DNA from 3 places in the Verrucosispora sp. WMMA2044 genome. Region 2 is predicted to be linked to each of the others. Evidence: predicted binding sites of a transcription regulator. Region 2 holds the regulator's gene; each other region holds the start of a gene.
What was found. The regulator HrcA, encoded in region 2, represses chaperone genes, less so after heat shock. The targets are predictions, from matches to a motif close to GGTTNGCACNCTCNNNNNGAGNGTGCNAACC.
Positions count from the first base shown of each region.

Region 1: the regulator HrcA is predicted to act here: its motif matches at 3,173-3,203, upstream of groL (chaperonin GroEL).
Region 3: the regulator HrcA is predicted to act here: its motif matches at 2,998-3,028, upstream of groES (co-chaperone GroES).

Region 1 is NZ_CP114913.1:6,167,093-6,174,662, forward strand. It holds gene paaN (phenylacetic acid degradation protein PaaN) at 1-964, shown strand, start outside; gene O3597_RS27945 (GNAT family N-acetyltransferase) at 984-1,514, opposite strand; gene O3597_RS27950 (cold-shock protein) at 1,725-1,928, shown strand; gene O3597_RS27955 (hypothetical protein) at 2,058-3,125, shown strand; gene groL (chaperonin GroEL) at 3,401-5,023, shown strand; gene O3597_RS27965 (hypothetical protein) at 5,121-5,357, opposite strand; gene O3597_RS27970 (hypothetical protein) at 5,515-5,646, opposite strand; gene O3597_RS27975 (S8 family serine peptidase) at 5,799-7,570, opposite strand, start outside.
Region 2 is NZ_CP114913.1:751,929-759,498, forward strand. It holds gene O3597_RS03515 (hypothetical protein) at 1-835, opposite strand, end outside; gene O3597_RS03520 (enoyl-CoA hydratase-related protein) at 954-1,742, opposite strand; gene hemW (radical SAM family heme chaperone HemW) at 1,763-2,986, shown strand; gene O3597_RS03530 (DUF4870 domain-containing protein) at 3,014-3,589, opposite strand; gene hrcA (heat-inducible transcriptional repressor HrcA) at 3,800-4,822, shown strand; gene dnaJ (molecular chaperone DnaJ) at 4,896-6,041, shown strand; gene O3597_RS03545 (16S rRNA (uracil(1498)-N(3))-methyltransferase) at 6,043-6,777, shown strand; gene O3597_RS03550 (histidine triad nucleotide-binding protein) at 6,823-7,182, shown strand; gene O3597_RS03555 (serine hydrolase domain-containing protein) at 7,179-7,570, shown strand, end outside.
Region 3 is NZ_CP114913.1:228,541-236,110, forward strand. It holds gene ybaK (Cys-tRNA(Pro) deacylase) at 1-67, opposite strand, end outside; gene O3597_RS01120 (methyltransferase domain-containing protein) at 144-1,352, opposite strand; gene O3597_RS01125 (DUF397 domain-containing protein) at 1,816-2,001, opposite strand; gene O3597_RS01130 (helix-turn-helix transcriptional regulator) at 1,992-2,792, opposite strand; gene groES (co-chaperone GroES) at 3,163-3,477, shown strand; gene groL (chaperonin GroEL) at 3,550-5,199, shown strand; gene O3597_RS01145 (molybdopterin-dependent oxidoreductase) at 5,340-7,055, shown strand; gene O3597_RS01150 (WhiB family transcriptional regulator) at 7,237-7,570, opposite strand, start outside.

The DNA of each region.
Region 1 (7,570 bases), 870 kb from region 2:
CGCCGTGCTGCCGCTGGCCATCACCGTCCGGTACGCCCGCCAGGTGCTTGCCGAGGCCGGCTTCGACCCGAACCTGATGATGCTGGCGCCCGAGGCCCCGGATGAGAAGCTCGCCTCGACGCTGGCCCTGCACCCGGCGGTCCGGATCGTCGACTTCACCGGCTCCACCGAGTACGGCGACTGGCTGGAGGCCAACGCCCGCCAGGCGGCGGTGTACACCGAGAAGGCGGGGCTCAACACGGTGGTGATCGACTCCACCGACGACTTCGCCGGGATGTGCCGCAACCTGGGCTTCACGCTGACGCTCTACAGCGGGCAGATGTGCACCACCTCGCAGAACATCCTCGTCCCCCGGGACGGCATCGACACCGACCAGGGCCACAAGAGCTTCGACGAGGTGGCCGGCGGCATCGCCGCGGCGGTCGGCAAACTCACCGGCGACCCGGCCCGGGGAGTGGAGCTGACCGGGGCGATCGTCAACGACGGGGTGCTGGAGCGGCTGGCCGAGGTCGCCAAGGTCGGTTCCCCGGTGTTGGAGTCGCGTACCGTCGAGCACCCGTCGTTCCCGGACGCCGTGGTGCGTACGCCGACGATCGTCAAGCTGGACGCGGGTGACACCGCGACCTACTCGCGGGAGTGGTTCGGGCCGATCTCCTTCGCCATCGCCACCGACTCCACCGCGCACAGCCTGGAGATCCTGCGCTCGACCGTGGGTGCGCAGGGTGCGCTCACCGCGGCGGTCTACTCCACCGACGACGCGGTGCTGGACGCCACCGAGGGGGCGGCGATCGAGGTCGGGGTGCACCTGTCGGCCAACCTGACCGGCGGCGTCTTCGTGAACCAGTCGGCGGCGTTCTCCGATTTCCACGGCAGCGGCGCGAACGCGGCGGCGAACTCGGCGTTGACCGACGGGGCGTACGTGGCGAACCGGTTCCGGATCGTGCAGAGCCGTCGGCACGTCTGAGGTGTGAGGAAGGGACGGTTCAGGCAGCCCGGCGCATTTGGAGTTCGCGCAGGGCGGGGATGTTCGGGTGCGGTACCCGGACACCGGTGTCGATGAATCCCAACCGCTGGTAGGCCCGGTAGGCGCGGTCGTTGCCGACCACCACCTCGAGCATCAGTTCGGTGCGTCCGCAGGCCCGGGACCAGCCCGCCACCCCGCTCACCAGTTCCGCGAGCAGGCCGGTGCGCCGCCAGCCCGGGGTGACGTAGACGGCGTAGAGCACGGTCACCCCGGGCTCGGTCGGGTGCGCCATCCCACCGGCGTGCCCGACCAGCCGGCCACCCGGATCCGCCACGAACTGCGCCGTGTCCGGGCCGGTGGAGACCCGGGCGACCCGGGCGGCGTACTCGGCGTGCGGTCGGGCCGCGGCCTCGGCGATCGTCTCCAGGAACGCCAGCGGCGCGTCCGCGAGCATCTCCAGGCGCAGCGCGCGCATCCGAGCCGCGTCGGCTGGTTCGACCCGGCGGATGACGGCCCGGCGCACCCCGGTTCCGTCGGTGACGTTCGTCATGCCCGCATGCTTATCACAATGACGTACGACGATACGGGAGACTGTAATACGCCCGATTTGTGGTCGTGCGCCGTCGTCACTCCTCGTGTAGCGTGCGATTTCGGTCACCCGTTTCAGCGGTCGTCGCGATTGCCGAAACCGGTGGTTTCCGGGTGCCGGTGCGCCGGCGACCCGAAGTAGTGGAACGCCGTGCAGAGTGAGGAAAACACCGTGGCACAAGGCACCGTGAAGTGGTTCAACGCCGAAAAGGGCTACGGCTTCATCGCCGTCGACGGCGGGCAGGACGTCTTCGTCCACTTCTCCGCGATCGAGATGGACGGCTACAAGGCGCTGGACGACGGTCAGCGAGTGGAGTTCGAGATCGCCCAGGGTCAGAAGGGCCCGCAGGCCGAGCGGGTACGCCTCATCGCCTGAGCGCGGACGACCCACCCCAGGCGACCGATCGTCGTCGAAGGTGGCGTGACCATCGCCGGAGGGGGCTGCGGTGCCGGTGCCCCACAAGGAAAGATCATGGGCCGAACCAGCCGTCGCTGAGGAGGTTCCATGTCCGACCAGCCGCCCCCGACAGGTCCGTCCTCCTCGCCCGCGGACCAACCGCCGCCGCCCGGGCCGCTCGATCCGCCGCCCGGTTCCGGACCGCCGCCGTACGACGCGCAACCGGGTCATCCCGCGCAGCCGCCGCACGTCGGCATGACGCCGTATCCCGGTCAACCGCTGTACCCGGGACAGCCGACCTATGGCTGGCACCACCCCGCAGGCTACGGTCTCGATCCCGCGGACGCCCTGGTCACCCCGCCCGGGGTCGGACTGGGCGGCTGGTTCGCGCGTTGTGTGGGCGCCGCCCGCCGGGGCTGGCGACAACTGCTGCCGATTCTCGTCCTCACCCAGGTGCTGCCGGCCGCGGTGCTGTCGGTACTCGCGCTGGCCGTGGACCCCTCGGCGCGCTGGGACAGTCAACTCACCAGCGACTCCGCCGCGCTGCCGGCGAACTTCTGGACGGATCTCGCCACGCTCCTGTTCGTGCTGGTCGGTGGCAGCCTGCTCCTCGGTCTGATGCAGTCGGTCGGCTGGGCCGCCGGCACCTGGTTGATCACCCGCCAGGCGGTCGGTGAGCAGGTCGGCTCCGCCGCCGCGCTGCGCTACGGAATGCGCCGTGCGCTCGGTCTGTGGGGCTGGACGCTGCTCGTCACCCTGATCGTCGTCTTCGGGTTCTGCCTGTGCTTCCTGCCCGGCGTGTACGCGGTGTTCGCGTTGGCCTTGGCCGGCCCGGTCTACCTGTTCGAGCGGCACGACCCGCTCAGCAGGTCGCATCGCATGCTGCGTGACCGGCCGGGCCTGCTGCTCGGTCGGGTGGCCCTGGTGGGCGCCGCGGTGGTAGGTCTCTCACTGGTGGCGAGCCTGATCGAGTCGCTGGCGATCCTGCCGTTCGGCGCCACTCCGCTGGACTCGCCGGGTACGACGGTGGGTGTGGTGCTGACCATCGCGGCGGTCGCGGTGCTGACCCTGCCGGCGTACCTCGCGCAGCAGGTCGGGCTCGTGGTCACCTACGCCGAGCAGCGGGCGCACGAGGGCCCGGTGAACGCCAACCAACTGGCGGCCGAACTCGGCTGACCCGGGCCATCGTGCTTGCACTCGGCAGGGCAGAGTGCTAAACAAGTCATTGGCACTCGCATGGCGTGAGTGCCAGCTGGTCGGGACGGTGGGGCTGCGGTCGCGCCCGTGACATAACCACGGGTGAGGCACGTGGCCGGTCGTCGCGGGCTATCCGGCCCGGCCGAGGAGACGTCGCCGTCGCCAGGTGGCGACGTCCCAAGGTGCGTACACCAGACGGCCCATCCGGGGCACACACTCGGGTGGCCCGTGAGTGTCCAGGAGGACAACGCCGTATGGCCAAGATGATCGCGTTCGACGAAGAGGCGCGCCGCGGCCTCGAGCGGGGCATGAACCAGCTCGCCGACGCCGTGAAGGTGACCCTCGGCCCCAAGGGCCGCAACGTCGTGCTCGAGAAGAAGTGGGGTGCCCCCACCATCACCAACGATGGTGTGAGCATCGCCAAGGAGATCGAGCTCGAGGACCCGTACGAGAAGATCGGCGCCGAGCTGGTCAAGGAGGTCGCCAAGAAGACCGACGACGTCGCCGGTGACGGCACGACGACGGCGACCGTCCTGGCCCAGGCACTCGTTCGCGAGGGCCTGCGCAACGTGGCCGCCGGTGCCAACCCGATGGCCCTGAAGCGGGGCATCGAGGCTGCGGTCGCCAACGTCTCGGAGGAGCTGCTGAAGCTCGCCAAGGACGTCGAGACCAAGGAGCAGATCGCCTCCACCGCCTCCATCTCCGCCGGTGACACCAGCGTCGGCGAGATCATCGCCGAGGCGATGGACAAGGTCGGCAAGGAAGGCGTCATCACCGTCGAGGAGAGCAACACCTTCGGGCTGGAGCTGGAGCTCACCGAGGGCATGCGCTTCGACAAGGGCTACATCTCGGCCTACTTCATGACCGACCCGGAGCGTATGGAGGCCGTCTTCGACGACCCGTACATCCTGATCGCGAACAGCAAGATCTCGTCGGTCAAGGACCTGCTCCCGATCCTGGAGAAGGTCATGCAGGGCGGCAAGCCGCTGCTGATCATCGCCGAGGACCTGGAGGGTGAGGCCCTGGCCACGCTCGTGGTCAACAAGGTCCGTGGCACCTTCAAGTCGGTCGCCGTCAAGGCGCCGGGCTTCGGTGACCGCCGCAAGGCCATGCTGACCGACATCGCCATCCTCACCGGTGGCCAGGTCATCAGCGAGGAGGTCGGCCTCAAGCTGGACGCCGTCAGCCTCGACATGCTGGGCCGCGCCCGCAAGGTCGTGGTGACCAAGGACGAGACCACGATCGTCGACGGTGCCGGCGACGCCGAGCAGATCCAGGGCCGGGTCAACCAGATCCGGGCCGAGATCGACAAGAGCGACTCCGACTACGACCGGGAGAAGCTGCAGGAGCGGCTGGCCAAGCTGGCCGGCGGCGTTGCGGTGATCAAGGTCGGCGCGGCCACCGAGGTCGAGCTCAAGGAGCGCAAGCACCGCATCGAGGACGCGGTCCGCAACGCCAAGGCCGCCGTCGAGGAGGGCATCGTCCCGGGTGGTGGTGTCGCGCTGGTGCAGGCCGGCAAGACCGCCTTCGACAAGCTCGACCTGGCCGGCGACGAGGCGACCGGCGCGCAGATCGTGAAGATCGCGCTGGACGCCCCGCTGCGGCAGATCGCCGTGAACGCCGGCCTCGAGGGCGGCGTCGTGGTGGAGCGGGTCCGCAACCTCGACTCGGGTCACGGCCTCAACGCCGCGACCGGCGAGTACGTCGACCTGCTGGCCGCGGGCATCATCGACCCGGCCAAGGTGACCCGTTCGGCGCTGCAGAACGCCTCGTCGATCGCCGCGCTGTTCCTCACCACCGAGGCCGTCGTGGCGGACAAGCCGGAGAAGACCCCGGCCGCACCGGCTGGCCCGGGCGGCGGGGACATGGACTTCTGAGTCCAGCTCCAACGCCGGAAGGGGCGGGCCGCGTCAGCGGTCCGCCCCTTCCGCTGTCTCGATGTCCTGGCCCTGGTCGGCGGTGGCCGCTCGTCGACTACGTCGGCAGCGGCCGCTGGTTTCGGCGCTTCCGCGCCCGGTCGTACGGCGGGCGGTGCTGAACCGGCTCGTCCACCAGGATGAGGGGCTCCTCGGGTGGCTCGTCCACTCCGGTCATCTCGGCCAGTTGTTCGGCGTCGCCGTGGTCGAGCCGGTCGATCGGCAGTTGGCCGGGGAGTCCGTCGACCGTGGCCCAGGTGGCCGGTGGGGCTTCCCGGGCCTGATCGTCGTCCATGCTCATGGCTGCCTCCTCTACCGAAAACGGTAGGGCGCGCCGGGCAGTGGGAAGGGCGAATGGCGTTATCGGGATCCATTTCATTTAATGCCGTTTTTGGCCGTTTTTGGCCCTGCGGGCACGCCAGCGACCCGCCCCGCCGTGAATGCGGCCCGGGTCAGGGCGGTCCGGTGACGCCACCGCGTTGGCCGAACGGGTCGTCGGTGGCGGACCTGGTGACCACGTGGACCACCCCGCAGCAGAGTGCCACGACGAGAGCCGGTACCCCCAGCAGGATCAGCAGGGCCATGCCCCGCCACCGGGCTGTCGACGATGTCCGGAGAGGAGCCGCCGACCCGGACGAATGACCGTGCATGAAGCCGCAAGATAGCAGGTCCGGAGGGGTCAGATAACCCCTCGGGTGAGTACCGCTCGCGTCGGGGTGTGATCGGTCGTGGGCGATCAACCACGCGCCGCCGAGACGGCCGCGTACGCGTCGACCAGGCCGGCGCCGACGAGGTTCGCCGGGCCGCCGCACTCGTCGGACCGGTTCCGGGGGGAGTCGCTGGTCTCGATCGGTTCGGCCGTCTCGCGCAGGATCCGTCGCGTCCGATCCAGGTCGCCGACGAGTTCCGGATTGGCCGACCACATCAACGCGGCCACCCCCGCCACCTGCGGGGTGGCCATCGAGGTGCCGTCGAGCACGGCGTACCCGCCGCCGGGCATCGCGGAGATGACCTCCGCCCCCGGTGCCATCAGATCCGGTTTCGTCGTCCCGGTGGCCGTCGGACCACGGGACGAGAAGGCGGTGACCCGCCGCCGGTCGTCCACCGCACCGACGGTCAGCACATCCGGGTACGGCGCGGGCGGATCCTGCACGGAGCCGCAGAACGGGCCGGTGTTGCCGGCCGCCGCGACGACGAGAATCCCGGCGGCCTCCAGCGCCGCTGTGGCCGGCTGCAGCGCCCGAGGATCGCACCCCTCGATCGGTGGGCAGCCCCACGAGTTGGTCAGGATCTCCGGTGCCCGGGCGGGCCGGCCCTGCCGGAACGGGTCACCGCCCGGCGGGAAGGGCGCCAGCATGAACTGTAGGCAGTCGAGGTAGGCGGCGGGGTTCCCCAGGTTGCGGTCGAGGTTGACGCAGCCGACCCACTGGGCGCCGGGAGCCACGCCGATGCCGTCCCGCCCGACGGCGCTGCCCATCGTGTGGGTGCCGTGTCCGCCGCGGTCGGTCGGTGCCCCAGTGCCGTTCCACGGGTCGAACCATGAGTCGTCGCCGCCTCGGAAACCCTGGGCCAGGGCCGGGTGCCGTCCGTCCACCCCCGAGTCGGAACTACCCACGGTCACCCCGGCGCCGGTGACGCCGAGTTCGGACCAGACCCGGTCCGCGCCGATCATCGTGATGTGCCACGGCGGGCCGGACGGGGCCGGCGCGCTGCCGGTGGCGCTGTCGGCGGGCGCCGGCAACGGGCGCAGGCGTTGGCTGACCAGTACCCGGGCCACCTCGGGCCGGCTGGACAGCCAGGCCCGTACCGCCGGCCCGCCGGCCACCTCGATCGCGTTCACCAGGTAGTAGGGGGTGTGCGGCAGCCGGGCCCGGCGCAGGTCCCGCCGCAGGTCGGCCTGGGTCCGGTCGGCGGTGTCGACCAGCCGCCGGTAGACCTCCCCGGCGCGCGCGTCCCGGCCGGCCCGACCTGGCCCGCCGCTCACACCGCTCAAATCCGCCTGTTCCCGCAGCAGTACGAAGAGCCGCTCCCCGTGCAGCCCCGGCTGGCCGGCGACCGAGCCGACCAGGCCGACCGTGACGAGCAGCGTCAGCGCGCTCGCCGCGGCCAGCGCGCGGCTCGGCGTGCGGGCCGAGCGTCGCGCCAGCAGCAGGCCGTATCCGACCGCGAGCACCAGTCCGACGGCGAGTCCGGCACCGGTCGCGGCGGCGACCCAGAAGGGCACATCGCGGGTGCCGACCAGCAGCAGGCTGACCTCCTCCGGATCGGTGAAGGCCAGCGGGCCGAACACACCGAGCCCGACCAGCCAGGCCGCCGGTGCCCGGCCGCCCGCCCTGGCCGGATGGCGGGCCACGACATCTCCGGTTGCCGGCTGGTCCGGCACACCGGGCCAGGTGCCCGGGTGGGCGACGCCGCGTCCGGCCGCCGGCCGGCGGCTCATGGCCCGCAGCGCGGCCAGCGCGAACCCGGCCGGCGGCAGCGTCACCAGCAGCGGCAACTGCGCGCCGG
Region 2 (7,570 bases):
GCTCCTTCGCGTGGGAGACCAGCCAGTGCGTGTACCGCCAGCCGGCCCGCACGCCCTCGGCGGACGTCGTCAGGCTGCCGGCGGGGCTCCGCTCGAAGTCGTTGATCCCCACCTTCAACAGGGTCGGGTTGCCGTAGCTGTCGACGGCGGAGCTGAGGTAACCCCGGCCCGCCCGCCGGTCGCCGTCGGAGGTGAGGGCCACCAGGCCCCAGTCGAGCGACAGCCCCTCGGTCAGGGCGGCGATGGCGGCGGCACCGCGCATCACCGGATCACCGCCCACCGAGCAGGTGACCGCCGTGGTGGCGTGCCCGAGCAGCGCCCGGGTGAGCACCTGCGACTCGTCGGCCCACTTCTCGTACGCCTCCGGGAAGGCCGAGCGCTGCACCTTCTGCGCCGCGTCGGTGACCCGCATGTCCTGCCAGCCGCGTACCTTCTTCAACGCCGCGTAGAACTTCCCCGCCGCGTACCGGGGGTCGCGGATCTGGGTCGCTGTGCCCCACCCCTGGCTCGGCCGCTGCTGGAACAGCCCCACGGAGTCGCGGTCGCCGCCGGTCAGGTTGCGCAGCCCGGACTCCTGGTACGCGGTGGCGAGCGCCACCACCACCGCCCGCTCGGGCATCTCGCGCTGCACGCCGATCGCCGCGATGGTCGCCGCGTTCGCCATCTGCTGCGAGTCGAGCGTCACCTGGCCGTCGGCCTGCACCGTGCAGGCCCGGCCGGCCAGCGGGAGCCGTAGCCCGTCACCGGCCTGCCTGAGCACCACGATGATCCCGATCGCGGCGATCAGGACGAGGACCACGAAGCCCGTCGCGGCAGCCCGAGTTCGCACCCGCACCTCCTGTGTCAAGGTCCGCCAAGCGTACGTCCCGCATCGACCCGTACGTGTCGTCCGACCGGTTCCGTCCTCGCGCGGCACCCACGCGCAACCCGAGGTTCCCCGTCCCGGCCGTACCTCACCTACCGAGTTCCGCCACCCAGCGTGGTGCCCGCTTCTCCCGGAATGCGGTGACCCCCTCGACCCCGTCGGCCGACAGGAAGTAAGCGGTGGACAGCTCGGCCAGTTCGGCAAGTTCGGCGCGCAGGTCGACGGCGGGCGGACGGCGCAGCAGTCGCTTCGCGCCGGCCAACGCCGCCGGGGCGCCACGCACCAACGAGTCGCAGTACCGCCGCACCGCGGCGTCCAGTTCCTCGGCCGGCACCGCGGCGGTGACCAGGCCGATCTCGGCCGCCCGCCGGCCGTCGAAGGTGTCGCCGGTCAGGTACAGCTCGGCTGCCGCCCGGGTCGTCAGGTGGGGCAGCACCGTCGCGGAGATCACCGCCGGGATCACCCCGATCCGCACCTCGGTGAAGGCGAACGTGGCCTCGGCCGCGCAGACCGCCAGGTCGGCCGCCGCGATCAGGCCCAGACCGCCGGCCCGAGCCGGGCCGGCGACCCTGGCCAGCACCGGCTTCGGGCACTCCCGGACCGCCGCGAGCACGTCACCCAGCATCCCGGCGGGCACCGTGCCGCTGGCGTACGCCGCCGCGGTCTCCTTCAGGTCGGCTCCGGAGCAGAAGACCGGCCCGGTGTGGTCGAGCACGATCACCCGGACCGCGTCGTCGGCGACCGCGGCGGCCAGCCCCGCCAGCAGTTCGGTCATCAGCGGCGTGGAGAGCGCGTTGCGGTTGTGCGGACTGTCCAGGGTGAGCGTGGTCACCCCGTGGGCCGTGGCGACCCGCACGAGCGCGTCGGGAGAGGTCATGCCAGGGCACACTAGTGGCCATGCCCGGCGTCCTTCCAGCAGGCGAGCCCGTCCCGGCCGACGGGTCGCTGCCCGCGTCCGCCCGCGCGTCCGTGGGCGCCCGGGGTTTCGGGGTGTACGTGCACGTGCCCTTCTGCGCGAGCCGGTGCGGCTACTGCGACTTCAACACGTACACCGCCGACGAGCTGGGCGGTGGCACGAGCCGGGAGGGCTACACCGACACCGTGCTGGCGGAGCTGGCACTCGCCGCCCGGGTGCTGGCGGACGCACCGCCGCCCCGGGTGGAGACGGTCTTCGTCGGCGGCGGCACCCCCACCCTGCTGCCCGCCGACGACCTGGCCCGCATCCTCGACGCGATCGACCGGACCTGGGGGCTGGCCGCCGACGCGGAGGTGACCACCGAGGCGAACCCGGAGTCGGTGACGCCCACCTCACTGAAGGAGCTGCGCGCGGCCGGGTTCACCCGGATCTCGCTGGGCATGCAGTCGGCCGCGCCCGGGGTGCTCGCCGTGCTGGACCGCCGGCACAGCGCCGGCCGGGCCACCGCCGCCGCCCTGGAGGCCCGCGACGCCGGCTTCGACCACGTCAATCTCGACCTGATCTACGGCACGCCGGGGGAGCGGGCCGAGGACTTCGCCGCCTCACTGGACCAGGTGGTGACCGCGGGCGTGGACCACGTCAGCGCGTACGCCCTGATCGTCGAGGACGGCACCCGACTGGCCGCCCGGATGCGCCGGGGCGAGCTGCCGTACCCGGACGAGGACGTGGCCGCGGACCGTTACCTGGCCGCCGAGTCGGCCCTCGGCGCGGCCGGCTTCTCCTGGTACGAGGTCTCCAACTGGGCCCGCACGCCGCAGGCGCGCTGCCGGCACAACCTGCTCTACTGGACCGGCGGTGACTGGTGGGGCCTCGGGCCGGGGGCGCACAGCCACGTCGGCGGAGTGCGCTGGTGGAACGTCAAACATCCCGCCGCGTACGCCCAACGCCTCGCCGCCGGGGAGTCGCCCGGGCAGGCCCGGGAGGTGCTCACCGGCGACGAGGCGCACATGGAGGACGTCATGCTCCGCTTGCGACTGGCCGCCGGCCTGCCGCTCGACGTGCTGACCGACGCTGGGCGGGCGGGCGCGGCCCGGGCACTGGCCGAGGGCCTGCTCGACCAGCCCGCCCACGCCGCCGGCCGCGCCGTGCTCACCCTGCGCGGCCGATTGCTCGCCGACGCCGTGGTCCGCGACCTGCTGCCCTGATCCCCGTCATCAGACCGGCCGGCGCGGTCAGCGCTTCACGAACGAGTAGCTCATCGGGTAGCGGTACAGCGTCCCGTCGTTGGCCTTGACCCCGCCGATGATGCCGAAGATCACCGGCACGATCCAGACGAGCATCGGGATGAAGAACAGGACGCCGCAGGTGATCGCGGTGAGCACCCAGCTCAGCACGCCGACGATGGCCCAGGTGAGCTGGAAGTTCAGCGCGGCCACCGAGTGCGCCCGGGCGATCGGCGACTGCTGGCCACGGGTCATCATCGCGATCAGCGGCGCGACCCAGCCGAAGAGCCCGCCACCGACGACCACGCCGAGCGGGCCGCCGAAGTGCGCGATCAGCACCCAGGTCTTGTCCTCGTTGTTGGCGTAGCCACCGCCGGGAGCGCCGTAGCCGCCGGTCGGGTAGCCGACACCGGGTGATCCCGGCGGCGGATAGCCGCCGGGTGGGGGGTAGCCGGCCGGTGGCGGCTGGTCGCCGGTGGGGGGTGGATAGCCGCCGGGCGGAGGATAGCCGCCCTGGCCAGGCGAACCGGACAGTGGTGTCGTGGGTTCGTCGCCGGAGTCCGGGGGACGAGGTGGTTCAGTCATGGAGGCCACGGTAGGTGCCAGCGGCAACGGCGCACCAGAGCGACACCGGCGAGTGTCAACCCGCCGATCGGCTCGATGACGCCGGTGCTGACTTGATCATCGCGTGGACGGGGGCGCCGACGTAGACTGGCACTCGCTACAGTCGAGTGCCAGAGTGTTCCTCTGGCGGCCGTGACGCCGCGAGCTGACCTGCGACAGGAGGTGGCAAGGATGGGTCTTGACGACCGGAAGCTCGCCGTGCTCCGGGCGATCGTCGAGGACTACGTCGCCACCCAGGAGCCGGTCGGCAGCAAGTCGCTCGTCGAGCGGCACCAGCTCGGCGTCTCGCCGGCCACCGTGCGCAACGACATGGCCGTGCTGGAGGAGGAGGGCTACATCCGCCAGCCGCACACCAGCGCGGGGCGGGTGCCCACCGACCGTGGCTACCGACTCTTCGTCGACCGGTTGAGCCGGGTCAAGCCGCTCAGCCCGGCCGAACGCCGGGCGATCGAGCGCTTCCTGGCCGGCGCCGTGGATCTCGACGACGTGGTGCACCGCACGGTGCGGCTGCTGGCGCAACTGACCCGGCAGGTCGCCGTCGTGCAGTACCCGAGCCTGGCCCGGTCCCGGGTGCGTCACCTGGAACTGGTGCCGATCTCCACCACCCGGCTGATGCTTGTGATGATCGCCGACACCGGCCGGGTCGAGCAGCGACTGGTCGAGCTGCCCGCACCGGTCCCCGCCGACGACGTGCTGGACCTGCGCCGGCTGGTGAACGAGAAACTGGTGGGTGTCCGCCTGTCGGAGACCCCGCCGCTGGTGCAGACCCTCATCGACGACTGCGCGCCGCACCTGCGCCCGGCGATGACCACCCTGTCCACGGTGCTGCTGGAGACACTCGTCGAACGGCACGAGGAACGGCTCGCCCTCGCCGGCACCGCCAACCTCGCCCGGGGCGGCCTGCTCGACTTCCAGGGCTCGTTGCGGCCGATCCTCGAAGCGCTTGAGGAGGAGGTCGTGCTGCTCAAGCTCATCGGCGAGGTGGAGCCGAGCACACTGCGGGTGCGCATCGGCGACGAGAACGAGTACGACAACCTGCGGGCGGCTTCCGTGGTCAGCACCGGGTACGGCCCGGGCGCGATCATCGTCGGGGGGATGGGCGTGCTCGGACCGACCCGGATGGACTACCCCGGAACCATCGCCACGGTGAGGGCCGTGGCACGCTACGTGGGCGAGCTGCTGGCCCAGAACTGACAAGTCAGGGCCGACGGCAGGCTGCCGCCGCCGAACGGCGTAACTCGAGACGAACACGAGGACACGGAACGCAGTGGCCAGGGACTACTACGGCATTCTCGGCGTGAGCAAGGGTGCCTCCGATGACGAGATCAAGCGCGCCTACCGCAAGCTGGCGCGCCAGTTCCATCCGGACGTGAATCCGGACCCGGAGGCACAGGAGAAGTTCAAGGACATCAACGCCGCGTACGAGGTCCTCTCGGACGATCGGAAACGGCAGATTGTCGACCTGGGCGGGGATCCGCTGGCACCCGGTGGGGGCGGGCCCGGCGGTCCGGGTGGCCCCGGCGGGGCCGGCCCGTTCGTCGGTTTCCAGGACATCATGGACGCCTTCTTCGGCGGTGCCACCGGTGCCGGGCGCGGTCCGCGTCCGCGTACCCGCCCCGGTGCCGACGCGATCCTGCGACTGGAGCTGGACCTCCAGGAGACGGCCTTCGGCGTCGAGGCGCCGATCACCGTCGACACGGCCGTGCTCTGCACCACCTGCTCCGGTGCCGGCACCGCCGCCGGCACCCACCTGGCCACCTGCGAGGCGTGCGGCGGGCGGGGCGAGGTGCAGTCGGTGCAGCGCACCTTCCTCGGCCAGGTGGTCTCCGCCCGGCCCTGCACCGTCTGCCAGGGCTACGGCACCACCATCCCGAGCCCCTGCCCGACCTGCGCCGGTGACGGCCGGGTCCGCACCCGCCGGTCGCTGACCGTCAAGATCCCCGCCGGGGTGGAGGACGGCATGCGGATCCGCCTGGCCCAGCAGGGCGAGGTCGGCCCGGGCGGCGGCACCGCCGGGGACCTCTACGTGGAGATCCACGAACGGCCGCACGACGTCTTCTCCCGCAAGGGCGACGACCTGCACTGCCGGGTCACCGTGCCGATGACCGCCGCCGCGCTCGGCACCCGGCTGACCATCAAGACGCTCGACAGCGAGGAACCGGTCGACGTCAAGCCGGGCACCCAGCCGGGCAGCACCCTGCGGCTGCGGGCCCGGGGCGTACCGCACCTGCGCGGCACCGGGCGGGGCGACCTCTACGTCCACCTGGACGTGCGTACCCCCACCAAGCTCGACGCCGATCAGGAGCGGATGCTGCGCGAGTTCGCCAAGACCCGCGGCGAGGAGGTCGCCGAGCTGACCAAGCAGGGTGGCTTCTTCTCCCGGATGCGCGACGCCTTCAACGGCCACGCCTGACGTGTCCGCCCCGCTGTTCCTGGTCGAGTCGCTGCCCACCGCCGCCTCGCTGGTGCTCGACGGCCCGGAGGGCCACCACGCCGCCACCGTGCAACGGCTGCGCGTCGGCGAGCAGGTGCTGCTCGGCGACGGCCGGGGCGGCACGGCCACCGCCGTGGTCACCGCCGTCGGCCGGGGCACCCTCGACCTCGACGTCACCGACCGGGGGTACGTCGACGCGGCGAACCCCCGGCTGGTGGTGGTCCAGGGCATCGCCAAGGGCGACCGGGGTGAGCTGGCCGTGCAGGCGATGACCGAGGCGGGCGTGGACGAGATAGTCCCCTGGGCGGCGGGCCGCTCGGTGGTGCAGTGGCGCGGCGACCGGGGCGTACGGGCCCGGGACAGGTGGCTCGCCACCACCCGGGAGGCGACGAAGCAAGCCCGGCGGGCGTGGCTGCCGGTGGTGGCGGGCGCGCCGGACGAGAGCACCGCGTCGGTGACGCGCCGGATCGCCGGGGCGGCGGCCGGGTACGTGCTGCACGAGGAGGCGACCGACCGACTCACCACCGTCGAGCTGCCCGACCACGGCGAGATCGTGCTGGTGGTGGGCCCGGAGGGCGGCATCACCCCGACCGAGCTGTCGGCCTTCCAGGAAGCCGGTGCCCGCCCGGTGCGGCTCGGCCCGGCGGTGCTGCGCACCTCCACCGCGGGCGTGGCCGCCCTGGCGGTCCTCGCCACCCGCCTGCTCCGTTGGTGAGCGGCGCACCGACGGCGCCGAGGATTTCTTCCTTACACTGCCCGGATGGGAAGCGACTGCCTGTTCTGCCGCATCGTCGCCGGTGAGATTCCGGCCACCGTCGTCCGCGAGACGCCCACCACGCTCGCCTTCCGCGACATCGACCCGAAGGCACCGGTGCACGTGCTCGTCGTGCCGAAGGAGCACTACGCGGACGTGGCCACCCTCGGCCAGGGTGACCCGGCGCTGGCCGGCGAGGTGCTGGCCACGGCCGCCGCGGTGGCCGAGGACGAGGGCCTGCTCGGCGACGGTTTCCGGCTGATGTTCAACACCGGGGCGTACGGCGGTCAGGAGGTCTTCCACGTGCACGCGCACGTGCTCGGCGGCGCCCCACTCGGCCCGATGCTGGCCCGGAGCCTCGGATGACCTCCGCCGCCGGCGACACCTCCGCCGCCGGTCGGCTGGAGCGGATGGTGCGGCAGGTCCAGGCGCAGGCCCGGGTGCCGGCGGTCTCGGCGGCCGTGCACCGCGCCGACCGGCCGCTGTGGACATGCACCGCCGGCGGCACCGGAAACGACACGGCGCTGGACGAGCAGACCCGGTTCCGGATCGGCTCGGTGACCAAGACCTTCACCGCCGTGCTGGTCATGCAGTGCCGCGACGACGGGCTGCTCGACCTCGACGACCCGCTGCGGCGGCACCTCGACCTGCCGGCGCACGGCGAGTTGACCGTGCGCCGGCTGCTGTCGCACACCGCCGGCCTGCAACGGGAACCGTACGGCGACGTCTGGGACACGCTGCGCGCACCGGACGC
Region 3 (7,570 bases), 520 kb from region 2:
GATGGGTGCGATGGTCGACCTTCCGCTTCGCCAGCAGCGCGGTCGCCGGGGTGCCACGTCCCGCCATGCCCGCCAAGGTAGCCGCGGCCCGATGTTCGAGCCAGCGCCTTCTCAGCCGATGGTTCGGCTCCGGGCCGCGGGGTTCAGACCGCTGGGCGGCAGACCAGGACCGTCGGGGCGGTGGCGACCCGGGTGAGCACCAGGCTCGCCGGCTGGTCGCCGGCCAGCCGCAGGTCGCGCCGGAGCCGCTCGGGCTCCAGCGCGGAGCCGCGCTTGAGGATCTCCACCCGGCCGACCCGCCGTTCCCGCAGCAGCGCCCGCAGCCGCTTGAGGGAGAACGGCAACACGTCGGTGACCTCCAGGCACCGGGCGTACGGGGTGCGCTGCGCCGCGTCGGCGTAGAGGTAGGCGATGCTCGGGTCGGCGAGGGTGGCGTCCAGGTCGGCGGCCAGCTCGGAGATCAGGTGCGCGCGCACCACCGCGGGGTCCGGGTCGTACACGAAGCGCCGCACCGCCCCGACCGGTGCTTCACTGGTGCCCGACCCCGCGAGCTGGTGCACCGACTCGCCGCTGGCCCGGCCGGCTCTGTCGGCGGTGAGCACGGTCGCGCGGCGGGGGACCTCGGCCAACTCGCCGCACCAGAGGGCCGCCTCGACCAGGTCGCCGTCGACGCTCACCCACTCCGCCTCGGCGCCGGGTGGGATCAGCGCGTGGTCGATTCCCGGCGCGACCTTCACCACCGTGCGCGGCACCCGCTCGGCCAGCCCGGTCACGAAGTCCCACGGCGGCGAGTACGAATTCGGGTCGAAGATCCGGCGGCCGGTGCCGGCCCGGCGTCGGGCCGGGTCGCAGAAGACCGCCTCGACCCGGCTCACGTCGAACGCGGTCGCGTCGCCACATTCGACGGTGACCAGGTCGGCCAGCCCGGCGGCCTGGGCGTTCGCCTCGGCCAGCGCGGCGGTGAGCGGGTCCGTCTCCACCGCGTACACCCGGATGCCGGTGCGGGCGGCGGCGAGTGCGTCGGCACCCAGCCCGCAGCCCAGGTCGGCGAGCGTGCTCACCCCGGCGGCGCGCAGCCGCCGCGCCCGCCGGTCGGCGACGACCCGCCGGGTGGCCTGCTCCAGCCCCGGCCGGGTGAAGAACATGCCGGCCGCCGCAGGCCCGAACTTGCCGGTCGCCCGGCGGCGCAGCTCCGCCTGGGTCAGCGCCGCCGCCGCGAGTCCGGCTGGCACTCCGGCCGAACGCAGCGCCGCCGCCGCGACCAGCGGATCGCCGCCGGCCACCCGGCCCGCCGCGTCGAGCGCGGCCGACCCCTCGGCCGTACGCAACGCGCCGAACTGCTCCAGATCCACCCGCCCATCCTCCCGCCCGCCCTGTCCGCCCCGCCCGAGGCCCAGGCCGGCCCCTCGCCGGCATGCCGGTCGCGACTCGCGGCATCTCGGGCCCTCACGCTGGCCGGAAGGCACGACTTGCGGCATCTCGGGATTTCGGTTCGCTCGGAGGCCGTTCGGCCCGGGGCCGCAGTCCGGCATGCCACGCGCGGCCGGCGGGCGCGGGTTGCGGCATCTGGGGCTGTCAGCTCGGCGGGAGGGCGCGTCATGCCGCAACCCGCGCGCACACCCGCGGAGGCAAGCGCGCACACCCGCGGAGGCAAGCGCGCACACCCGCGGTGGCAAGCGCGCACACCTGTGGGGCAAGGGCGGGCAACTCGGCGGTCCGAGCCGAGTCGGGCCGAGTTGGGCCGAGCCGAGCCGAGCCGGGCCGGAGGCGGTTACCGGGCGCGCGGCGCGGGCGGACGCGGCGTCCGGGTCGGGTCTAGCGGCTGTGGGTGGCGACGAAGGCGCGCCAGGCGGCGGGGGTGAAGGCGAGTGCCGGGCCGGCCGGGTCCTTGCTGTCGCGGACGGCGACGACACCGGGCAGGTTGTCGGCGACCTCGACGCAGGCGCCGCCATTCTGGTTGCTGCGGGAGGACTTGCGCCAGGCCGCGCGGGTCAGGTCCATGACTTCGCCACTTCCTCGATCAGGCGGGCGGACTGCCGGCGCGGCAGCGCCTCACCGGCCACAGTCTCCCAACGTCGCCCCAGGCTGGCAAGGTCGTTCGGGCTGTCCACTGTGTGCCCCCGGAGCTGGTTGTCCAGGTGGGCCACCTCGGTGCCGTCGGCGAGCCGGGCCAGCACGAACGGGCCGGCAAGACCGCCGTACCACGGGGTCTCGGCCGGCACGATCCGCACCTGGACGTGCGGGCGGTCGGTGAGGGTGCGCAGGTGCTCCAACTGCTCGCGCATGGTCGCGCGCTCGCCGACCTGCCGGCGCAGCACCTGTTCGTCGAGCACCGCGACGAGCTGCGGTGGCTCCTCGCGGGTGAGCACCTCCTGCCGGGCCATCCGGGCCAGCACCCGCTTCTCGATCTGCTCGTCGGTGAGCGGTGGACCAGCCCGGAGCATCGCCCGGGCGTACGCCTCGGTCTGGAGCAGGCCCGGCACCACGGCCGGGTCGTACCAGCGCAGCGCGACCGCCTCCCGCTCGATCTCACCCCACGACCGGAACCAGTCCGGCTCGGCGTGCAGCCGGATCAGCTCCAGCATGCCGACGAAGAGCCCGCCGGTCTCCAGCACCTTGTCGAACCGGGCCAGGTAGTCGGCGCTGAGCTGGTTCGGGCCGATCTCCATCGCGCTCACCGCCGACGTCGAATAGTTGATCATTTTGCTCAGCTCCTCCTGGCTGAGCCCGCGCACCTTACGCGCCCGGCGCAACTGGTCGCGTAGGAACCCCAGGGTTGGTACGTCCGCCATCTGTCCGCCCTCCGTGACGTGATAGCGCCGGAGAGTAAGGGCCGGTCCTCCGGCGGGAAAGTGACTGTCGGCGTGTTGCGGTGAACGCTGGCGAACGACCGCGGAACCGTGTGGAAGAAGTGGCGACGGGGTGCCGAGGAGCCGCGACACGAGGGTGGCGGATTGGCACTCTCCTTGACGGAGTGCTAGCCGAGGAATAACCTGCGATTAGCACTCTCACCCTGAGGGTGCCAACCTTCGGGCCCTGGTGTCCGGGGGTTGAACGCCAGGCGGACCGGCACCCGCGACGACGGCCCCGCCCGGTGGCATGTGGCAGATTGACGCCGGTCGGCATGCCGATCGGCAACGAAACCAAGTACCCCAGGAGGGTATGCCCGTGACTACCGCGACCAAGGTTGCGATCAAGCCGCTCGAGGACCGCATCGTGGTCCAGGCGAACGAGGCCGAGACCACCACCGCCTCGGGCATCGTGATCCCCGACACCGCCAAGGAGAAGCCGCAGGAGGGCACCGTCCTCGCTGTCGGCCCGGGCCGGATCGACGACAAGGGCAACCGCGTGCCGATCGACGTCTCCGTCGGCGACACCGTCCTCTACTCGAAGTACGGCGGCACCGAGGTCAAGTACGCCGGCGAGGAGTACCTGGTGCTCTCCGCCCGCGACGTCCTCGCGGTCATCGAGAAGTAAGACAGACCGATCAGTGTCGTTGCCCCGGTCCGGCTCGCCGGGCCGGGGCAACGTCGCTTCGAAGGGACATTAATGGCGAAGATCCTGAGCTTCTCGGACGACGCCCGGCACCTGCTGGAGCACGGTGTCAACGCGCTCGCTGACGCGGTCAAGGTCACCCTCGGGCCGCGCGGGCGCAACGTCGTCCTCGACAAGAAATTCGGTGCGCCGACGATCACCAACGATGGCGTGACCATCGCCAAGGAGATCGAGCTCACCAACCCGTACGAGAACCTCGGCGCGCAGCTGGTCAAGGAGGTGGCGACCAAGACCAACGACGTCGCCGGCGACGGGACCACCACCGCGACCGTGCTCGCCCAGGCCATGGTCCGCGAGGGCCTGCGCAACGTCACCGCGGGCGCCAACCCGGCCGGCCTCAAGCGCGGCGTCGACGCCGCCGCCACCAAGGTCTCCGAGGCGCTGCTCGACAAGGCCGTCGAGGTCTCCGACAAGAAGTCGGTGGCGCATGTCGCCACGATCTCGGCCCAGGACGCCACGATCGGTGAGCTGATCGCCGAGGCGATGGAGAAGGTCGGCCGCGACGGTGTGATCACCGTCGAGGAAGGCTCCGCCCTGCACACCGAGCTGGACGTCACCGAGGGCCTCCAGTTCGACAAGGGCTTCATCTCGCCGAACTTCGTCACCGACGCGGAGTCGCAGGAGTCCGTCCTGGAGGACGCGTACATCCTGATCACCACGCAGAAGATCTCCGCGATCGAGGAGCTGCTGCCGCTGCTGGAGAAGGTCCTCCAGAACAACAAGCCGCTGCTCATCATCGCCGAGGACGTCGAGGGTCAGGCGCTGTCCACCCTGGTGGTCAACGCGATCCGCAAGACCATCAAGGTCTGCGCGGTCAAGGCGCCCGGTTTCGGTGACCGGCGCAAGGCGATGCTCCAGGACATGGCGATCCTCACCGGCGCCGAGCTGGTCGCCCCCGAGCTGGGTTACAAGCTGGACCAGGTTGGCCTGGAGGTGCTGGGTAGCGCCCGGCGCATCGTGGTCGACAAGGAGAACACCACCATCGTCGATGGTGGTGGCCAGACCAGCGAGGTGACCGACCGGGTCGCGCAGATCCGCAAGGAGATCGAGGCCTCGGACTCCGAGTGGGACCGGGAGAAGCTCGCCGAGCGGCTGGCCAAGCTCTCCGGCGGTGTCGCGGTGGTCAAGGTCGGCGCCGCCACCGAGGTCGAGATGAAGGAGCGCAAGCACCGCATCGAGGACGCGATCGCCGCGACCAAGGCCGCGGTCGAGGAGGGTACGGTGCCCGGCGGCGGTGCCGCCCTGGCGCAGATCCGGTCGGTGCTCGACGACGACCTCGGCTTCACCGGTGACGAGAAGGTCGGCGTGTCGATCGTGCGTAAGGCACTTGTCGAGCCGCTGCGCTGGATCGCCCAGAACGCCGGCCACGACGGCTACGTCGTCGTGCAGAAGGTCTCCGGCAGCGACTGGGGCCACGGTCTCGACGCCGCCGTCGGCGAGTACGTCGACCTGACCAAGTCCGGCATCATCGACCCGGTGAAGGTGACCCGCAACGCGGTCACCAACGCCGCGTCGATCGCCGGTCTGCTGCTCACCACCGAAAGTCTCGTGGTGGAGAAGCCGGCCGAGCCGGAGCCCGCCGCGGGCGGCCACGGCCACTCGCACGGCCACGGTCACAGCCACCAGCACGGCCCGGGCTTCTGACCCGGCCGTACGCCGGACGTGGGGCGCACCGTCGACGAGACGGTGCGCCCCACGCGCTTTGAGTCGGCGTACCGGTGACGAGAGGTTACGAACGCTGACGCCGACTACCGGACCGTTGGTCGGTGGGAAACACTGGGCGGGTGAGCAGCACGACACCACGGTTCGCGGCCATGGCCGGCGTCGCCGCCGCCGCTGCGGCCATCGGCACCGCCGAACTGGTTGCCGCCCTGACCGGTCCCCGGTCGTCCCCGCTCGTCGCGGTCGGCGGTCTCGTCGTGGACACCGCTCCCGAGCCGGTCAAGCGGTTCGGCATCGAGGTCTTCGGCACGTACGACAAGATCGCCCTGCTGGTCGGCACGGCGCTGCTGCTCGGCGGCTTCGCCGCCCTGATCGGCATGGTGGCGGCCCGGCGGCTGATGGTGGGCCTGGCCGGCATCGTCGTCTTCGGCGGCGTCGGCGCGGCGGCGGCCCTGACCCGCGCCGGTGCGGACGCCGCCGACGTGCTGCCGTCGCTGTTCGGCGCGGCGGTCGGCGGGGTGGTGCTGTGGGCATTCGTCGCCGGTCCACTGGAACTCGACCCCTGGCCCTGGTCCCCGCCGACGCCGGCCGGCCCGCCCAAGGCGACCGGTCCCGCCGCCGTACCGGACCCGAATCCGGTCGGAACCGCCGGGGCCGCCGACGGGACGGCGACCGATCCGACCGCGCCCGCCGACGGGACGGCGACCGCCGGAAGCCCGCCGATCCTGGGAAGTCCGCCGGTCCCGGGAGGTGCGGGAGGCCGGGTCGACCCGGACTCTCGGCGGCGGTTCCTCACCGGCGTCGGCACCGTGCTCGGGGTGGCCGCCGTGGGGGGAGTAGCGGGGCGTTGGCTGGCCGGTCGGCAGGGCGTGTCGGCGGCCCGTGAGGCGATCACGCTGCCGGCCCCGGTCTCGCCAGCACCACCGGTGCCGGCCGGCGCCGACCTGGCCCAGCCCGGACTGGCCAGCTACGTCACGTCCAACCGGAACTTCTACCGGATCGACACCGCGCTTGTGGTGCCGCAGGTCGACCCGGAGACCTGGCAACTGCGCATCCACGGCCGGGTCCGCAACCCGGTCACGCTGAGCTATGCCGATCTGCTCGCCCGGCCGATGGTGGAGCGGTACGTGACGCTGGCCTGCGTCTCCAACGAGGTAGGCGGCGACCTGATCGGCAACGCGCGCTGGCTCGGCGTACCGATCCGGGAACTGCTCGACGAGGTGGGGCCGCTGGACGGTGCCGACCAGGTGGTCGGGCGTTCGGTCGACGGTTGGACCTGCGGCACCCCGACCGCCGTGCTGCGCGACGGGCGGGACGCGCTGCTCGCCGTCGGCATGAACGGCGAGCCACTGCCGGTGCAGCACGGCTTCCCGGTCCGGATGGTGGTGCCGGGTCTCTACGGCTACGTGTCGGCCTGCAAGTGGATCACCGAGCTGGAGCTGACCAGTTTCGCGGACTTCGACGCGTACTGGGTGCCCCGGGGCTGGTCGGCGCAGGGGCCGGTGAAGACGCAGTCGCGGATCGACACGCCCCGCCCGCGTAACCGACCGGCCGCCGGCCCGGTGACGGTCGCCGGCGTCGCCTGGGCGCAGCACCGGGGCATCGACCGCGTCGAGGTCCGCGTCGACGAGGGGCCCTGGCAGCAGGCGCAACTGGCGCCGACCATTTCGGTGGACACCTGGGTGCAGTGGTCGTGGCAGTGGCAGGCCACCCCGGGCGAGCACACCCTCCAGGTGCGGGCGACGGACAGCACCGGCGAGACCCAAACCGGTGAGCCACGGGATGTCGCCCCCGACGGCGCGACCGGCTGGCACTCCGTCACCCTCACCATCACCTGACCCCGCGCACCACCCCGCCCACACCGCCCCCCGCCCACACCCGTTGATCATGAAGTTGTTGTCACCCCGTCGGCGTGTCGGGAACAACAACTTCATGATCAACCGGCTGGTGGTGGCGGGAGTGGGCGGACAGGGCGACGCCGCGTCCGGGTCGGGACGCGGCGTCGGTGGTGCGGTCTGGTCAGGCGACGTTGCGCTGGACGGGCACCGTCGACCGGTGCGAGCTGCCCAGCCTGGCCTCCAGTCGGTTGACGTCGACGCGGGTCTGGCGTCGGTCGGCGAGGTCCTCCCAGCCGACCGCGAGCAGTCGTAGCCGCTCGGACTCACTGAAGCCACCCCACACGCCGTACGGCTCGCGTACCGCGAGGGCGTGCGCGGCGCACTCGGCGCGGACCGGGCAGGCACGGCACACGGCCTTGGCGGAGGACTCCCGGCGCAACCGGGACGAGCCCCGCTCACCGTCAGGGTGGAAGAACTGGGCGCTGTCGCGGCCTCGGCAGGCACCGAGCCGCTGC